DNA from 2 places in the Shewanella oncorhynchi genome. Region 2 is predicted to be linked to the other one. Evidence: predicted binding sites of a transcription regulator. Region 2 holds the regulator's gene; the other holds the start of a gene.

Region 1 (8,773 bases), 1.8 Mb from region 2:
TAGGAAGTTGCAATGAGTATTTGGTTTAGAGCTGTAACGTTAGAGGATTGCGCGCGTTTAGACGCCGGTATGGGTGGCAAAGGCACCTTGATGCAGACTTTAGGAATTGAGATCAGTGAGATTGGCGACGATTACATGAAGGCCACTATGCCAGCCAGTCCGGCGGTGCATAACCCTTTGGGCATAGTGCATGGTGGCGCGAATGTCGCGCTTGCTGAAACCGTTGCTAGCTATGCGGCAAATTTCGCGGTGGATTTTGAGCAGTACTATTGTGTCGGTCAAGAAATTAACGCTAACCACTTACGGGCTTCCCGTAATGGGGTATTAACCGCCACGGCTAAGCCTATCCACTTAGGGAAGCGCAGCTCTGTATGGGAGATTTTAATCCACAACAGTGCGGGTGAACTGACTTGTATTTCACGGATGACGGCGGCTGTCGTTAAACGCTAAATGCAATGAGCCAGCTTATTACCTGTGGTGTGATTGGCGTATCAATCGTTTGATTTAAATAATATATAGATAAGGATTGGATATGGATAACGCTACAATTTGGGAATGGGTTGGTTATTTAGCTTCAGTGGTCGTTGCAATATCACTGATGATGTCAAACATTAAGAAACTGCGCTGGTGGAATCTCATTGGTGCGGCTTTATTTGTGGCCTACGGTGTGGCAATTGGGGCTTATCCTGTTGCCTTAGTTAACTTTTTTATCGTGCTGATTGATACTTATTATTTGGTTAAGCTTTATCGTGAAGCTGACTTATCCAGCAGTTAATGGTGTATCAGCTTAACTCCGCTTTCTCGCACCGCACTTCGCTCCATTGTCCTGAGCAGCTATTTGGTTTTTCAACAGCATCTTAAGTGATGTGAGCGGACCATTGGCTGTGAGTCCGTGTAATTCATTAACTGTCTTGCCAAACCTATTCTTAATCTTTTTTTTAGATTATGAAAATCTAGTTTAATCGTTTTATTCTAAAGTGGTAATTCTCTATTCTTGCTCCATCGACAACACGTCGCAGCCAAGGAGATAAACCATGGCCACCATTTACGATTTAATTGAAACCTGGTTAACCAGCAATCAAGACTAAGGAGCAGGGCATGAGTCAACAACATCAAACAAGTCAGTACTTAACGAGCCAAAACGGTGCCCCAGTGGCCGATGATCAAAACTCACTGTCGGCGGGTGAACGTGGTCCTTTGCTATTACAAGATTGGCATTTAATTGAAAAGTTAGCCCATTTCAACCGTGAGCGTATTCCTGAACGTATCGTGCATGCCAAAGGTACAGGGGTTTACGGCACATTTACGCTGACTAAAGATTTAAGCGATTACACCATTGCTGACCATTTCAATGGTGTTGGTAAGCAAACCGAAACCTTTATTCGTTTCTCAACCGTAGGTGGAGAAATGGGTTCTGCCGACGCAGAGCGCGATCCACGTGGCTTTGGTTTACGTTTTTATACTGCCCGTGGTAATCACGATATCGTGGGTAACAATACGCCGACCTTTTTCTTGCGAGATGGGATTAAGTTTCCAGACTTTATTCATACGCAAAAGCGTAATCCTAAGACAAACTTAAAAGATCCGCAGGCTATGTGGGACTTTTGGTCATTGAATCCTGAAGCTATGCATCAAGTAACCATTTTGATGTCGGATCGTGGTATTCCGGCGAACTACCGTCAAATGCATGGTTATGGTTCACACACTTTCTCGCTGTGGAATGCCAAGGGCGAGCGTTTCTGGGTGAAGTTCCACTTTAAATCGCAGCAAGGCGTGGTCAACTTAACTAATGAACAGGCTGATAAATTAAAAGGGATTGATCCCGATTCATCACAGCGCGATATGGTGGTTGCTATTACTGATGGAAACTTCCCGCGTTGGACGGTTAATGTGCAGATTATGCCTGAGGCAGATGCCAATACTTACCATATCAATCCATTTGATTTAACTAAGGTTTGGCCGCATAGCGACTATCCATTACTTGAGATTGGTGTATTAGAACTGAATCGTCTGCCACAAAACTACTTTGCTGAAGTTGAGCAAGTGGCATTGGCACCTAGTAATTTGGTCCCAGGCGTCGGGGCTTCACCAGACAAGATGTTACAAGCGCGTTTATTTGCCTACGCCGATGCGCAGCGTTACCGCATTGGTGCTAACTACAACCAATTGCCAGTGAATTGCCCGCATGCCGCTAAGGCAAATCACCATCAACGTGCAGGTGCGATGGCGGGTACACAATGTCCTTATCATGGCAGTCAAACTGGTGGCGACGCTTCGGCAAACTATGGCCCGAACAGCACTGCTGATGCCTTGGTTGAGCCAGTAAACTTTAGCGAACCACCATTGCGTTTAGAAGGTGAAGCGGCGCGTTACAGTCGTTATAACCAAGACGATTATACCCAAGCGGGTAATTTGTATCGCATCTTCTCTGAAGCTGAGAAAGCGCGCCTAGTGGCAACAATTTCGGGTTCATTAAGTCAAGCGAGTTTAGATGTGCAGCAACGTATGGTGGCGCATTTTACTCAAGCCGATGCGGATTACGGACAACGTATTAAACTGGCATTAGGTCTTTAAACTATTGCTGTTGCGAATGTTTGAATAATAGTAGAAACGATAAAACTGAGTAGAAAGCCTCTACTCAGTTTTTATTATCAGCGACAATAATATTAACATTCTCGTTAATGTGCTCTTAGGCCGCGATGAGTGCCGCGTTAGGGCTATTTAGCTGCTTTAACAATCCAAATGCTTGCTGCATTTTATCCTCGGTTACGATAAATCCTATAAATGTTTCATCCACGTCGAATGCTTTAATACTGCTTCCTTGAGCATCAATATCGACTTGCCAGCGATGGACGCCATTCACTGTTATACCGCTGAGTTGCATAGGTAACAGTGGCGTTTTCACTTTAATGAGCATGGCGGGAAAATTCACTGCTGTCGGTTGGTTCAGTAATGTGTTCGCCAGCGCATTGGCGCTCAGTAACGCAGGTTGCAAATAGGCCCTATTTTGGCCGTTGATTTGGGCGCAATCACCTAGCGCATAAATATGGGCATCGTTGGTTTGTAAGTATTCGTTAACGACGATACCTTTATTGACCTCTAGCCCCGCATGCTGGGCAAGTTGGCTGTTAGGGAGAAGTCCCGCTGCACAGATAACCGCATCACAAATAAACCGCTGGTCATTATCTAGGCACACAGAGATACTGCCATCTTGGTGTTGCAGTTGGCTGACTCGGGTTTGCAATTGCACTGTGACGTTATGCTGCGTTAGTACAGCGGTCAGTTTGTGGCTTAACATTTCGGGTAGCATATTCGGCATTAAGCTCGCTTGTGGATCGACCAAAAATACTTGCTTACCTGCAGTTGCTAAGTCCATTGCCAGTTCAACTCCGACCAAACCAGCACCGATAACCAGTACTCTCCTCGCACCATGGATGTCTGCTTCGCAGGCCTGATACTCCATTAAGCTGTTAACTGTATGGATGATATCGACGCCATCCCCCTCTATAGGTGGAATAAAGGGCCGTGCACCTGTGGCAAGCACTAATTTTTTGTACGCAATTTCGCGTCCTTGATGGCAACATACTACCTGACGAACTTTATCTATTTTTATGACTTCACAGTGATTTATCACATCAATTTGTTGCTCATGTGCAAATTCAGTCGCGGTCAATTTTATGAGGTCTGACGCCATTTTTTTAAGGCTAAACACATGGCTTAAATCTGGTTTATGGTATTCGTCACCAGAGTCGGCTGTGATAACTGTAATCGGTTGTTCGCGGTTTAAACGTCGCAGTGTTTTGACTAGCTGATATGCCGCGAATCCACTGCCGATAATGACGATTGGCTTAGGCATTAGTCACCTCATTTTTTATGACAGCGAAAACGCTTTTACCTAGGCCACATTCGGGACAGAGGAAGTCTTCGGCCACTTGAGTCCAAGGTGTGCCAGCAATGATATCTTGATTAGGTTCTCCTTTTTCAGGGTCGTAAACCCATTGGCAAACGGTGCAAATCATTGATTGTGTATCATTTAATTCGCACGCTTTTGTTGCAATCGGTGCAGTCATAGGGACGTTATTAGTAGCAGTATTTTCAGCTGTTTGACTGGCCGTGGTGGCTTGGCTAGGTTTTGACATGACTTGATTAATGATAGAGCGACTATTAGCGCTATCGAGGGGACGCAATGCCCATTCTCGCGCGATTCGCTGGCCGTGCTGACGGCATTCTTGCATCGCATCACGATCGGGACGCCATTTGACTTTTAATCCCACTGAAGTTTCGAAACCAGCATCCATCAAACGAGTGTGAATTCTATCGACTGCGCCGCCATTCCAGCCATAACTACCAAAAGCTGCCGCCTTTTTATTGCGAAAACGCAGGCCCGTGATTTCTTCAAGCATGGCGGCAATTTTAGGCATCATCACATTATTCATGGTGGATGAGCCGACTAAAATACCTTTTGACCTAAATGCCTGTGCAAGGATTTCGTTTTTATCATGACGTGCGACGTTATACACTTTTACCGCTACATTGGGGTCAATATCATGGATACCTTGAGCAATACCGTCGGCCATCATGCGAGTATTATTGGACATAGAGTCGTAGAGAATCGTGATGCGGTCTTCTTGATAAGCGTCGGCCCAAGCTAAATATTGGTGAATAATTTGGGCTGGATTATCACGCCACACAATGCCGTGTGAAGTTGCGATCATATCTACAGGTAAATTAAAGCTTAATACTTCGTGAATTTTAGCCGTTACTAGGCTGCTAAAGGGCGTTAAAATGTTTGAGTAGTACCGTAGGCATTGCTCCATTAATTCATTTTGATCAACCTCATCATTGAATAAATGTTCATCGCAATAGTGCTGGCCAAAGGCATCGTTACTGAATAAAACCGCATCTTCGGTGAGGTATGTCATCATGCTATCTGGCCAATGCAACATAGGTGCTTCGATAAATATCAGTTGCTTACCATTGCCTATTGCTAAACTATCACCTGTCTTTACGGTAATGAAATTCCATTCTGGGTGGTGGTGATGTCCTACAATGGAGTCGACCGCATTTTCACTGCAGTAAATTGGTGTGTTAGGAATTTTGGCCATTAATGCAGTCAGGGCGCCTGAGTGGTCTTCCTCTGCATGGTTCATCACAATATAGTCTATGTCGGTTAAATTAATTTCAGCTTCAAGATTTTGTAAGAATTGCTGGCTAAACCGATGATCAACTGTATCAATTAACACGGTTTTTTCTTCACGGATAAGGTAGCTATTGTAGCTTGTGCCTTTAGTTATCTTGTACTCAGTACCATGAAAATCTTGCACTTCCCAATCGCGTTGACCCACCCAGTGGATATTGTTTTTTACATGAATAGTCATAAATACACCTGTGATAATTAATAATGAATGCGCTACGTAAATCTTGCTTATTTAGTTAAATCTCTTATTGCACTCACCATGCCAATATTTTAAGGTTTTGATTTTTATTGGTATTAGCGTATTTCAACATTTTAAATCACTTGCTGATGTCATAATGACAATTTGATATTAGTCAAATTGACATTACACTGTTGTCAATATGACTTTATTTGACTGTGGATGTACTATGAGTGCCCATGCTGATTTAACTCAGTTAGCCTTAGATTTAACTGTCGGCGTGTCGACGCAAGACAGATTTGAGCGTTTGTTGGCAGTGGTCAGGCGGCGTGTCAATTGTGATGCTGCGGCATTATTGGCATTTCGGGAGCAGCAATTTGTCCCCTTGGCGATAGATGGGCTCTTTGCCGAAGTGTTAGGGCGGCGCTTTCAAATTAGTGAACATCCGAGATTAGAGGCTATCGCCCGTGCTGGCGATGTGGTTCGTTTCCCGGCCGACAGTGAACTTCCTGATCCGTATGATGGTTTAATTCCACATCATAGTGCGAACTTACATGTACATGCTTGCATTGGTTTACCACTAATCGCGAACGATCGCTTAATTGGGGCGCTCACCATTGATGGTTTCAACCCTCATCAGTTTGATGATTTTAGTGATAGCGAGTTGCGTGTGATCAGCGCACTGGCCGCAGCCAGTCTTAATACTGCGTTATTGATGCAACAGCTAGAATCCCAAGTTGTTGAAGTTTCCAATGGCACTGAGGTGCTCAATCGTCCTGCTAGTCAGCAGGAGATCATAGGGCAATCCAAACAGATCCAATCGCTAAAGCAGCAGATAAGTGCCGTGGCAGGCACTGATTTATCGGTATTAATTACTGGCGAAACTGGCGTGGGTAAGGAGTTAGTGGCCGCGGCGATACATAATCAATCGACCAGAGCCGATAAATCACTTATCTATTTGAACTGCGCTGCATTGCCTGAGTCCGTCGCCGAAAGCGAGTTATTTGGACATGTAAAAGGGGCATTTACGGGGGCTATCAGTCATAGGCAAGGCAAGTTTGAACTCGCTGACAAGGGGACCTTGTTTTTAGATGAAATCGGGGAGCTTCCCTTGGGGCTGCAAGCTAAGTTATTGAGGGTTTTACAATACGGTGAATTACAGCGAGTGGGCAGTGATAAGAGCCTAAAAGTGAATACTCGGATTATTGCCGCCACTAATCGAATTTTGCACCAAGAGGCAACGGAAGGGCGTTTTCGTTTCGACCTTTACCATAGGTTGAGCGTATTTCCTATCCACGTAGCACCATTAAGAGAGCGTGGGCAAGATATTGTTATGCTGACAGGTTTTTTTCTTGAACGTTGTAAAGCGAAGTTAGGACTCACCCATATCAATATCACACCCGCAGCGCAGCAGTTATTAGAGCAATACACATGGCCGGGTAATGTGCGTGAGCTAGAGCATGCGATACACAGGGCTGCGGTGTTGGCGAAAGCCGAGCTAAAAACGGCTTATATCAGCTTAAGTGATAAACATTTTCAGCTCGATTCTTTGATGAATCAAGCACACAGAACAGTCGACGAAGATAGACCATCAGATGCCGCAACGCCAGCCAGTGAATTAGCATTTAGGTCTGAGTCGGCCTGTCTTGAGGGACAATCGAAAGATAATTCCAGTGTTATGCTGGGGCTTAAGGCTGCGACTGAGAGATATCAGCGTCAACTTATTCGTCAAGTTTTAGCCGCGAATCAACAAAATTGGGCTGCGTGTGCAAGAATATTGCAAATCGATACAGGTAATTTGCACCGACTTGCAAAACGGTTAGGTTTAAAAGAATAAAATATTGCGTGAAGAGATTTTATTCTGCAGCAAAACCCCAGCCTCGATTCTTAGAAGAACAGTGTTGCTACGCCTAAGAGTGCGAACAATACGGCGCAGCCACGGTGTATCCACAACATAGGTAATTTTTCGGCGCTGAAGTGGCCTGCGATCACTACGGGTACGTTAGCAAGCAGCATACCTAAGGTTGTGCCAGCAACCACCATAGTTAATGAATCGTATTTTGCGGCTAATACCACAGTTGCGATTTGCGTTTTATCCCCCATTTCGGCGATAAAAAACAGGATAAAGGTGGCGAGAAAGGGGCCCATTTTATAGAAACGACTCTCCTCTGCATCGACTTTATCGGGGATTAACACCCAAAGAGCGATTGCAAAGAAGGACGCGGCCACTAAATAACGTGCAAGATCTGGGCTTACCCAGTTAATGGCCCATTGGCCAATCCAAGCTGCGGCAAAATGGTTAAATAATGTCGACAGCAAAATACCTAAAATAATGGCGGTTTTATTTTTAAATCTTGCGGCGAGGATTAGTGCAAGTAATTGAGTTTTATCACCAATTTCGGCGATAGCAACCGTAAAGGTTGAGGCAAGTAGGGCTTCCAAGTGTGATCCTTTAGGGGTGGTTATGACATAAGCACAATAAACCGTCCACCCCTAGGTGCGGTCATTGTGCTCAGGTCTTGCTGGGCAAATCTATGATTTGCTGTGAACACCATGGCATGTTGCCAAGTATGTTGATGTTCACCCTAGATGACGATGGCTCGAAATCCAGTTAGCTACTCCCCCGAAGCGAGGTGGGCATTATACCTAGGTAAGATTTAGTTTCAAGCACGAGTTTATAACAGTAGGTGCTGATAAATGTTTGACGGGTGTCAGAAAAATACCGATTCACATTCTGTAACTTAATGAATATAAATGAATTATTTTTTGACAACGTTGTCTTTTGTTGCTAATTTAGCCAAGTCATTTCTACTTAGTTACATACTGTTAACTCGTAGTGACTCAATGATAACGACTGTATTTGGCAAACTAATTGAAAAGTTAGGACGCAAAGCTTCCGGTCTAAGGTTGTAAATGGATTTTTTAGTGAACTAAGATAGCGGAGTTGCCGCAGAATTCGATTTCTGTGAAAGATAAACGACTGCTGTTTAATGCTGTTGTTTGCCCAAATACCACTTTTATATCTAAGCCTATCATTATGTTTAGGATGATAGGCAATCAATGGAGTGCATTAAAGTGGCAAATTCTACTGTTTTTTCCCCTATTTCTAAATTGAGTTTATTGGCCGCGGCAGTAATGGCGACGAATGCGTTTGTGAGTATCTCTGCGCAGGCGCACGGTTATGTTGTGGCACCTGAATCGCGTTCATATGCCTGTAAAACAGGTAAAAATGCCAATTGTGGTGCGGTGCAATGGGAGCCACAAAGTGTTGAGGGGCCATCGGGTTTTCCTGAATCAGGTCCTGCTGATGGCAAACTGGCGAGTGCTGGCAATGGTGCTTTTTCACCTTTGGATGAACAAAGTCCGAGCCGTTGGGCAAAGACGGATATTAAATCGGG
Region 2 (8,773 bases):
TTCGGTTGAATCCTTAAGATATTGGCCTAATACCTTATAAGAAGCGTATTTATAATCGACATAAGGCATGAGTTCTTCACGAACAATCACCTTTAAATGGTCTGAATTTGCATCGATTAATGCTTTATCTTTGTGAAAACGATCGAAGGTTTTATTGGCAACGGCTTTCACCATGGCATACGGATCTGTCGTATCGACAACCACATCGGCGGCGACAGCGCTCGTTGTCCCTAAAACCATCACTAACGGCAATAAAAAACGAGATAAGTTTTTAAACATAGCGGTAACCCCTATTTATCCTTCGAACCCATACTATATAAGAACTGACCAATCAGCTCCTCCAACACTAATGCCGAGCGGGTGTCGTCAATCTTATCGCCGTCTTTCAGCATACTGACATCATCGTCGACAAAACCCGGTGTTAACCCTAAGAATTGCTCGCCCAACAAACCCGAAGTCAAAATAGCTAAACTACTGGTTTCAGGGAATTTATCGTAACGCTTGTCCATTACTAATGTAACCACAGCCACTAACTTAACTGGGTCTAAATCTATGCTGCTCACTCGGCCAACGACAACACCGCCAACCTTGACTGGCGAACGCACCTTCAAACCACCAATGTTGGTAAAATTGGCTTGTATGGTATAAGTGCTATCGCTGCTTTTCACTTCAATATTGGCGACGTTAAAGACTAAGACCAAAAAAGCGGCCAATCCTGTTAAAAGAAACACACCCACTAATAATTCAATTTTTCGTGTCAACATGTTCAGCTACCACTCTGTTAATCCATCTAACCTGTGTCGAAATCCGCAGTGTTCCGTTAGCGGCCAAACATCAGGGCTGTCAGTAAAAAATCCAATGCCAATACAGCGAGGCTCGACTGAACGACAGTCTGGGTCGTTGCACGGCTGATGCCTTCCGGATTTGGGATCACTTGATAACCGCGATATAACGCAATCCAAGTGACCACTACGGCAAACACACCACTTTTGATCAAGCAGTTAACTATGTCCTGACGCCATTCGACAGACGCCTGCAGAATCGACCAAAACGCACCACTGTCGATCCCTTTCCATTCCACGCCAACAAGGTGCCCGCCATAAATACCTACAGCGGTAAACATCAACGCCAGCAATGGCATACTGATCACTCCAGCCCAAAAGCGCGGTGCAATAATCTGCCTTAATGGGTCAATCGCCATCATTTCTAAACTGGAAAGCTGCTCAGTGCTTTTCATTAAACCAATTTCAGCGGTTAATGCTGAACCCGCCCGTCCCGCAAACAATAACGCGGTAACAACTGGCCCTAACTCACGCAGTAAACTGAGCGCCACCATAGGACCTAAGCTTTCTTCAGTGCCAAAACCAACTAAGATGTTGTAGCCTTGTAGTGCGAGCACCATGCCGATAAAGAGTCCTGAGACTAAAATAATCACCATGGATTGCACACCGACCACATAAATCTGGCGCACTAATAATGGAAAACCTTTACGCACGCGTGGCCAGCGAAAAATCGCGCCCCACAGCATAAGGCCTGCACGGCCAAAGCCGAGCACTAGCTCAATCGCGCTGCGGCCTAAGTCGGCAATACTGTCGATTAACTTCACTTGCCAACTCCTTTTGCCATTAATTCTTGCTGGTAATCATTTGCCGGATAATGGAACGGCACGGGGCCGTCCGGAGCACCTTGAATAAACTGTTTCAGCTGCGGATTATCAGCGTACTTTAATTCTTCAGGGGTACCGTGGGCGATGACTTTTTTGTCAGCCACCACATACACATAATCGGCAATGCCAAGCACTTCATCCACATCGTGGGACACTACAATTGAAGTCAGATTCAGCGCATCGGATAACTCACGAATAAGCTTTACTAACACACCCATCGATATTGGGTCTTGCCCTGCAAAAGGCTCATCGTACATCACCATTTCAGGTTCAAGCGCTATGGCTCTAGCCAATGCAGCGCGGCGTTGCATACCACCGGACAACTCACTTGGCATCATCTGGGCGGCGCCACGCAAGCCTACGGCTTCAAGCTTCATCAGCACGATAGTGCGAATAATGTCTTCTGGCAGACCAGAATGTTCGCGCAGCGCAAACGCCACGTTATCGAACACATTAATGTCGGTAAATAGCGCGCCACTCTGAAACAGCATGCTCATCCGCTTACGCAGACTAAATAATTCATTGCGACTCACGCCATGGATATCGTGGCCATCAAATAGCACTTGTCCGTGGTCAGGCGTTAATTGGCCGCCGATCAACTTTAACAGGGTCGTTTTGCCTATGCCGCTCGGCCCCATGATCGCCGTCACCTTGCCCCTTGGAATGGACAGGCTAATATCTTCATATATCACACGCTGACCGCGGCTAAACCCCAAATTACGGATCTCAACCAACGGCGTTTGTTCTTGAGTCATGCTTGATTCCGACATTTGCAAAAGAGGTGATCCTAGTCTTCCTAGACTGACCAATCGAAGAGCCGCAAATTGTACGTAATTGCGCTTTAACCTACAACCGAATCGACACTATCGCCCTGCGATACTTTCAATTTGCCTCATTTACAGCGAAAATGCGCCCTAAGTTTTCACTCTGCACAGGTAAAATGTTACTTAATGTTTTCAACCTAGTTGCAGAATTGGCGATATTGGCTAATTCGTTCGCACTTAGCTCGCTCTTCGTCCACTTTTAGGTGCGATGCGTCGATATACGAGTGTGAAATAGAGGCATCCCGTGCGGTAATACCCGCCGCGATACGGGATAAATCCATTGAAATAAACGACAAAGACGATGATATTGCTCAAGACCTTCGACCGCTAAACAGGTTATTGTGCATGAATAGCTGCCGCAGCTGAACTTGACGAGTCGGATCAATCGCTCTAGCCTGCCGCAATTGTTTTGTTGTTTTAGGGAATTCACCACAACAAGACATAAGCTAAATCGTCTGAAAACAAACTAAAACTTGGCAGAAAGCCTATTACATATCATCTTTATCGCGTACCAAATTGTGCTATTCCAATCCCATCAATGGGGCGACAAAGACAATGCAAAAAGAGAGATAGACATGGTAGACAAATCACAACTGCGCCAATGGGGCTGTAAAGTTATCGACATTGAAAAGTCAGCCCTAGACAATCTTTATCAATATGTTGATTCGGCTGAATTTGCAGAAGCTTGCGAGTTGATCCTTAACTGCACAGGCAAAGTGATTGTCATGGGCATGGGCAAATCGGGCCATATCGGTAATAAGATTTCTGCCACCCTCGCCAGCACAGGAACGCCCGCCTTTTTTGTGCATCCGGGTGAAGCCAGCCACGGCGATCTCGGTGTACTAGCCGATAACGATGTGATTTTAGCGATTTCTAATTCTGGTGAGTCGAGCGAAATCCTCACCTTAATGCCGGTCATCCAACGTATGGGCGTGCCTGTTATTGCGGTAACGGGTAAACCCGAATCGAATATGGCGCGATTATCTAAAGTGCATTTATGTATCGAAGTCCCAGAAGAGGCTTGCCCACTTGGACTTGCCCCAACGTCGAGCACTACCGCGACCTTAGTGATGGGCGATGCCATCGCCATTGCGCTACTACAAGCGAAAGGCTTTACCCGTGATGATTTTGCTATGTCCCATCCTGGCGGAGCTTTAGGACGCAAGTTATTGTTAAAAGTCTGCGATGTCATGCACAGCGGTGATGACTTACCGCTCGTTAACCACGATATTTGCATCACAGAAGCTCTGTACGAAATCTCCAAGAAAGGCTTAGGCATGACGGCGATTATTGATGATCAGCGCAAGCTGGTTGGTATCTTCACCGACGGTGATTTACGCCGCGTTATTGATGCCGAAGTGAATTTACGCACGACGCCCATTGCCGATGTGATGACCCGTAACTGCGTGACGATCACGGATAATGTATTGGCCGCCCAAGCGCTGCAAGTGATGGACTCAAAAAACATCAACGGATTAATTGTTATTGATAAAGACCGCCATCCTATCGGCGCTCTTAACATGCTAGACATGGTTAAAGCAGGAGTCATTTAATGCCACAGCAAGGATTTTACGGCCCAATCAGTGATGATGTGTGGCAACGCGCGCAAAAGATTAAACTGTTGATTTGTGACGTCGATGGGGTGTTTTCCGACGGCCGTATTTACTTGAGCAATAGTGGCGAAGAGCTCAAAGCCTTCCATACCCGTGACGGTTATGGCGTGCGCTCACTACTCACCAGCGGTTTCAACCTCGCCGTGATCACAGGACGTCAATCCAAAATCGTTGAAAACCGTATGACAGCCCTTGGTGTTACCCATATTTACCAAGGCGTAGACAATAAGTTCGAGCCCTATGAAGCATTGCTCGCACTTTATGGTGTCACCCCAGAAGAAGTGGCTTATATCGGTGATGATATTGTCGATCTCCCCGTGATGAATGTCGTCGGTTTAGCGGTCAGTGTTGCTGACGGCCACCCCTATGTACGCCAACACGCCCATTTTGTGACTACGCTCAATGGTGGCCACGGTGCACTGCGTGAACTCACAGATCTGTTACTCCTAAGTCAAAATAAATTCACTTCGGCCCATGGAATGAGTATATGAGTCGTGTGACACTCGCGATTATCGCTTTTTTTGGAACTGCACTAGCGCTTTACTGGCAGGTCCAGAACAAACACAGCGGTGATTCCGATAACAGAGTAAAAGATCAAAATACCCCAGATTTCATCGTTGAAGATCTGCGCAGTGTTGAGTTCAATGAGCAAGGACTAGTGAATAGCCGTGTGACGGCGAAACACATGGAACATTATGATTCAACGAATCAAACTTTCTTTACTCAACCTGTTTATCTTGTTTATCCAGACCAAGGTAAAGCACAATGGCAACTCAGGGCAGATCAGGGCAAGCTAAACAAGGAAACTGGCAAGGTTGTATTAGAAAATAATGTTATTATCGATGCCATTAGCCCAGAAGAACCGATTCAGACCTTGTCCACCAGTTATCTGGAACTCGATCTCAACACTATGATAATGACCTCTGACCGTACCATTTACGTCACAGGGAAAGATTTTAATATTCAAGGCCAAGGCCTTTATGCCGACCTCAACGCGCAAGAAGTGCAATTGACCAGTCAGGTAGTAGGAACATATGAAGCAAAATAACGTATTACTTGCCAGCCTAATGCTAATTATGAGCATGAGTGCTTTCGCGAAAGTCGGCGACTTAAAGCAAGAAGTCAAAATTAAAGCTGTGAGCCAAACTGCGGATATCAAAAACAACCAGATCATTTTCTTTGGTCCGGTTGAAGTTACCCAAGGCTCAATAAAAATCCAAGCAAATGAACTGCGTGCATTTTCCGCTGAAGGTGAAAATAGCAAAACTTTGGTCGCCACAGGTAACCCTGCTACGTATAGCCAAATATTAGACGATGGCCGTCCTGCATCGGCTAGCGCGAAAGAAATTCGTTACGATATGGCAAGCCGCACCTTAACACTGAAAGGTATGGCGTCATTAGATCAAGCGGGTAGCCAAGTTACAGGCAATTTAATCCGCTATAACATGATTCAACAGAAATTGATGGCCGAGAGTACTGGCAGTGGTGACGATCGCGTGATCACTATTATTCAGCCTGAAAACTATCAAGATGATGCTAAATCAGACGCTCCGGCGGATAAACCTGTAAAAAAGCAGGACTCTAAATGACCCAAATCACCTTAAGAGCACAAAATCTGGCGAAAAGTTACAAGAGTCGCCAAGTGGTTAAAGACGTCAGTCTGACGGTAAAAACCGGTCAAGTCGTTGGCCTACTCGGTCCAAACGGTGCAGGTAAAACCACGACCTTTTACATGGTTGTCGGGCTAGTGAAGAGCGATAAGGGACATATCTTTATCGACGATGATGATTTAACCGCAGATCCTATGCATCTGCGTGCCCGCAAAGGCATAGGTTACTTACCGCAAGAAGCCAGTATCTTTCGTAAGCTAACTGTTCATGACAACATCATGGCCGTACTGCAAACTCGTAAAGAACTTAAAAATGAAGAACGAGAAGAAGAACTAGAACATCTGCTCGAAGAGTTTCATATCACCCACATCCGTGACAGCCAAGGCATGTCATTGTCGGGTGGCGAACGTCGTCGCGTCGAAATTGCGCGGGCTTTAGCCGCTAATCCTAAGTTCATTTTGCTCGATGAACCGTTTGCTGGCGTCGATCCTATTTCGGTTATCGACATCAAGAAGATTATCGAACAACTCAAAAGTCGCGGCCTTGGCGTACTGATCACAGACCATAATGTCCGCGAGACATTAGATGTATGTGAACATGCTTATATTGTGAGTCACGGAAACCTGATTGCCGAAGGAACTCCAGCAGAGATCTTAGACAATCAGCAAGTTAGGGCTGTGTACTTAGGTGAACAATTCAGGCTATAGTTAATCGAGCGAAGCCAATGGAGGCAATTTATACCGCCATTGGGCTTCACTCAAAATGATAATAAGCGACCTCATCCAACAATAATAACGTAGGGATCAGCGGTAACATGAAAGCGTCACTCCAGCTCAAACTGGGTCAACAGTTAACCATGACGCCACAATTACAACAGGCTATACGTCTGTTGCAACTGTCGTCATTAGAACTGCAGCAAGAGATCCAGCAAGCATTAGATTCTAATCCCCTTCTCGAGCTGGAAGAGGATCAATTCGACGCCACTAAAACCCCTGTAAACCAAACGCTATCCGATACGGATTTCAGTGAATCTAGCACTCTGCCACCAGAAAAAGACAGCTCCACCATAGACACGGCAGAGTCGCTAACCAAAGAATCCATGCCCGATGAGCTCCCCATGGACACCACATGGGATGAAGTGTTTACCGCCTCCCCAAACTCAGGCCCCGGCGGCAGTCGTGAAGACGATATGCCCTTCCAAGGTGAGACCAGTGAAGGTTTGTACGAACACTTAGAATGGCAAAAAAACCTCACGCCGTTTTCTGAAACCGATTTAGCCATTGCCACCGCCATTATTGATGCCATCGACGATCAGGGCTATCTCACCCAAAGCACTGAAGAAATTCTCGAAGCCATGGGCAATCCTGAAGTTGAGCTTGACGAAGTCGAAGCCGTACTCAAGCGCATTCAGCATTTTGATCCCATAGGCGTTGCTGCACGCGATTTAAGTGAATGCCTGCTGATCCAACTGTCGCATTTCGCCGCTGATACTCCCAACCTAGAAAACGCCCGCATGCTGATCAAAGATCATTTAGATCTGATCGCCGCCCGTGATTTTAGGTTATTGATGCGTAAGACTAAATTAAAAGAAGATGAATTAAGGGATGGTATAGCACTCATCCAAACCCTCAATCCTCGCCCAGGTTTGTTGATCACGCCCAATAATGACGAATACGTTATCCCAGATGTGTCTGTGTCGAAGAAAAATGGCCGCTGGGTCGTTGAGCTTAATCCTGACTGCATGCCCAAAATCAATGTAAATCAACATTATGCTTCTATGGCACGCAGCACAAAAAACCAAGCCGATAGCCAATTTATTCGCGGCCATCTGCAAGAGGCTAAATGGTTTATTAAGAGTCTAGAAAGCCGTAACGACACTTTGCTTAAAGTTGCTAATTGCATAGTGCAATATCAGCAAGGTTTCTTTGAGTACGGTGAAGAAGCCATGAAGCCTATGGTGCTTAACGATATTGCCGAAGCGGTAGAAATGCATGAGTCCACCATCTCACGGGTCACAACTCAAAAATACATGCATACCCCTAAGGGACTTTTTGAACTAAAATACTTCTTCTCTAGCCACGTCGGTACTGACGATGGTGGTGAGTGCTCATCCACAGCAATCAGAGCCTTTATAAAGAAACTGGTGGCAGCGGAAAACCAGAAAAAACCATTAAGCGATAGCAAGATGGCACAACTTCTGGCAGAACAAGGGATCAACGTAGCCCGCAGAACCATTGCGAAGTACCGAGAGGCTATGCTTATTCCACCTTCTAATCAGCGTAAAAGTTTATAACCTACAGTGGATATCGGAGGACGTTTCTATGCAAATAAACCTAAGTGGACACCATGTCGAAATTACCGAATCGTTACGTGCATATGTAGAAGAAAAGTTTTCAAAACTTGAACGCCATTTCGAACAGATCAATAATGTGCACGTTGTGCTCAATGTTGAGAAAATGCAACAAATTGCTGAAGCGAGAATAAACCTCATAGGTGGTGAAGTTTTTGCTACTTCAGAGCATGCTGACATGTATGCCGCTATAGACGCCCTGATTGACAAGCTTGACCGTCAGGTTATTAAACACAAAGAGAAGTTAACAAAACACTAATAATGGAACTTTGTACCATACTGCGGCCGGAGTGCACTACCTGCGCCACTCCGGGCAGCAAGAAAAAGGTACTGGAACTCATCAGCGACTTAGTCGCTGCCCAGTACCCGACCCTCTCATCTCAAGAGATATTCGAAAGCCTAGTGGCGCGCGAAAAGATGGGGAGCACAGGTATAGGTAACGGCATCGCCATTCCACATGGTCGACTAGCCGATATAGATCAGCCCATTGCCATACTAATTAAGTGTGAAGAGCCGATAGCATTTGATGCTATCGATAAGCAACCTGTTGATATTTTATTTGCACTACTGGTGCCTGCAGACCAATGTCAGCAGCACTTAAGTACTTTGTCTTGCATGGCCGAAAAGCTGAGCGACAAGCAAATATTAAAGCAATTACGCAAGACGCATGATGAAACGGAACTCTATCAGGTAATCACTGGATGAAACTG

Evidence for each region. The regulator sigma-54, encoded in region 2, starts transcription at its own class of promoters, with help from an activator protein. The targets are predictions, from matches to a motif close to GTTGGCACGNNNNTNGNNT.
Region 1: a site for sigma-54 is predicted at 5,446-5,464, ahead of norV (anaerobic nitric oxide reductase flavorubredoxin). Genes of this name have one in related genera too.

What each region holds. Positions count from the first base shown of each region.
Region 1 is NZ_CP132914.1:3,923,559-3,932,331, reverse strand. It holds gene RA178_RS17505 (PaaI family thioesterase) at 13-450, shown strand; gene RA178_RS17500 (YgjV family protein) at 533-775, shown strand; gene katB (catalase KatB) at 1,099-2,574, shown strand; gene norW (NADH:flavorubredoxin reductase NorW) at 2,690-3,856, opposite strand; gene norV (anaerobic nitric oxide reductase flavorubredoxin) at 3,849-5,378, opposite strand; gene norR (nitric oxide reductase transcriptional regulator NorR) at 5,605-7,212, shown strand; gene RA178_RS17475 (TMEM165/GDT1 family protein) at 7,263-7,817, opposite strand; yybP-ykoY riboswitch at 7,901-8,004, opposite strand; cyclic di-GMP riboswitch class I at 8,228-8,327, shown strand; gene gbpA (N-acetylglucosamine-binding protein GbpA) at 8,451-8,773, shown strand, end outside.
Region 2 is NZ_CP132914.1:737,035-745,807, reverse strand. It holds gene RA178_RS03410 (MlaC/ttg2D family ABC transporter substrate-binding protein) at 1-279, opposite strand, end outside; gene mlaD (outer membrane lipid asymmetry maintenance protein MlaD) at 291-764, opposite strand; gene mlaE (lipid asymmetry maintenance ABC transporter permease subunit MlaE) at 821-1,606, opposite strand; gene mlaF (phospholipid ABC transporter ATP-binding protein MlaF) at 1,603-2,421, opposite strand; gene RA178_RS03390 (hypothetical protein) at 2,628-2,786, opposite strand; gene RA178_RS03385 (KpsF/GutQ family sugar-phosphate isomerase) at 3,066-4,043, shown strand; gene kdsC (3-deoxy-manno-octulosonate-8-phosphatase KdsC) at 4,043-4,594, shown strand; gene lptC (LPS export ABC transporter periplasmic protein LptC) at 4,591-5,151, shown strand; gene lptA (lipopolysaccharide transport periplasmic protein LptA) at 5,138-5,692, shown strand; gene lptB (LPS export ABC transporter ATP-binding protein) at 5,689-6,420, shown strand; gene RA178_RS03360 (RNA polymerase factor sigma-54) at 6,528-8,006, shown strand; gene hpf (ribosome hibernation promoting factor) at 8,035-8,322, shown strand; gene ptsN (PTS IIA-like nitrogen regulatory protein PtsN) at 8,325-8,768, shown strand; gene rapZ (RNase adapter RapZ) at 8,765-8,773, shown strand, end outside.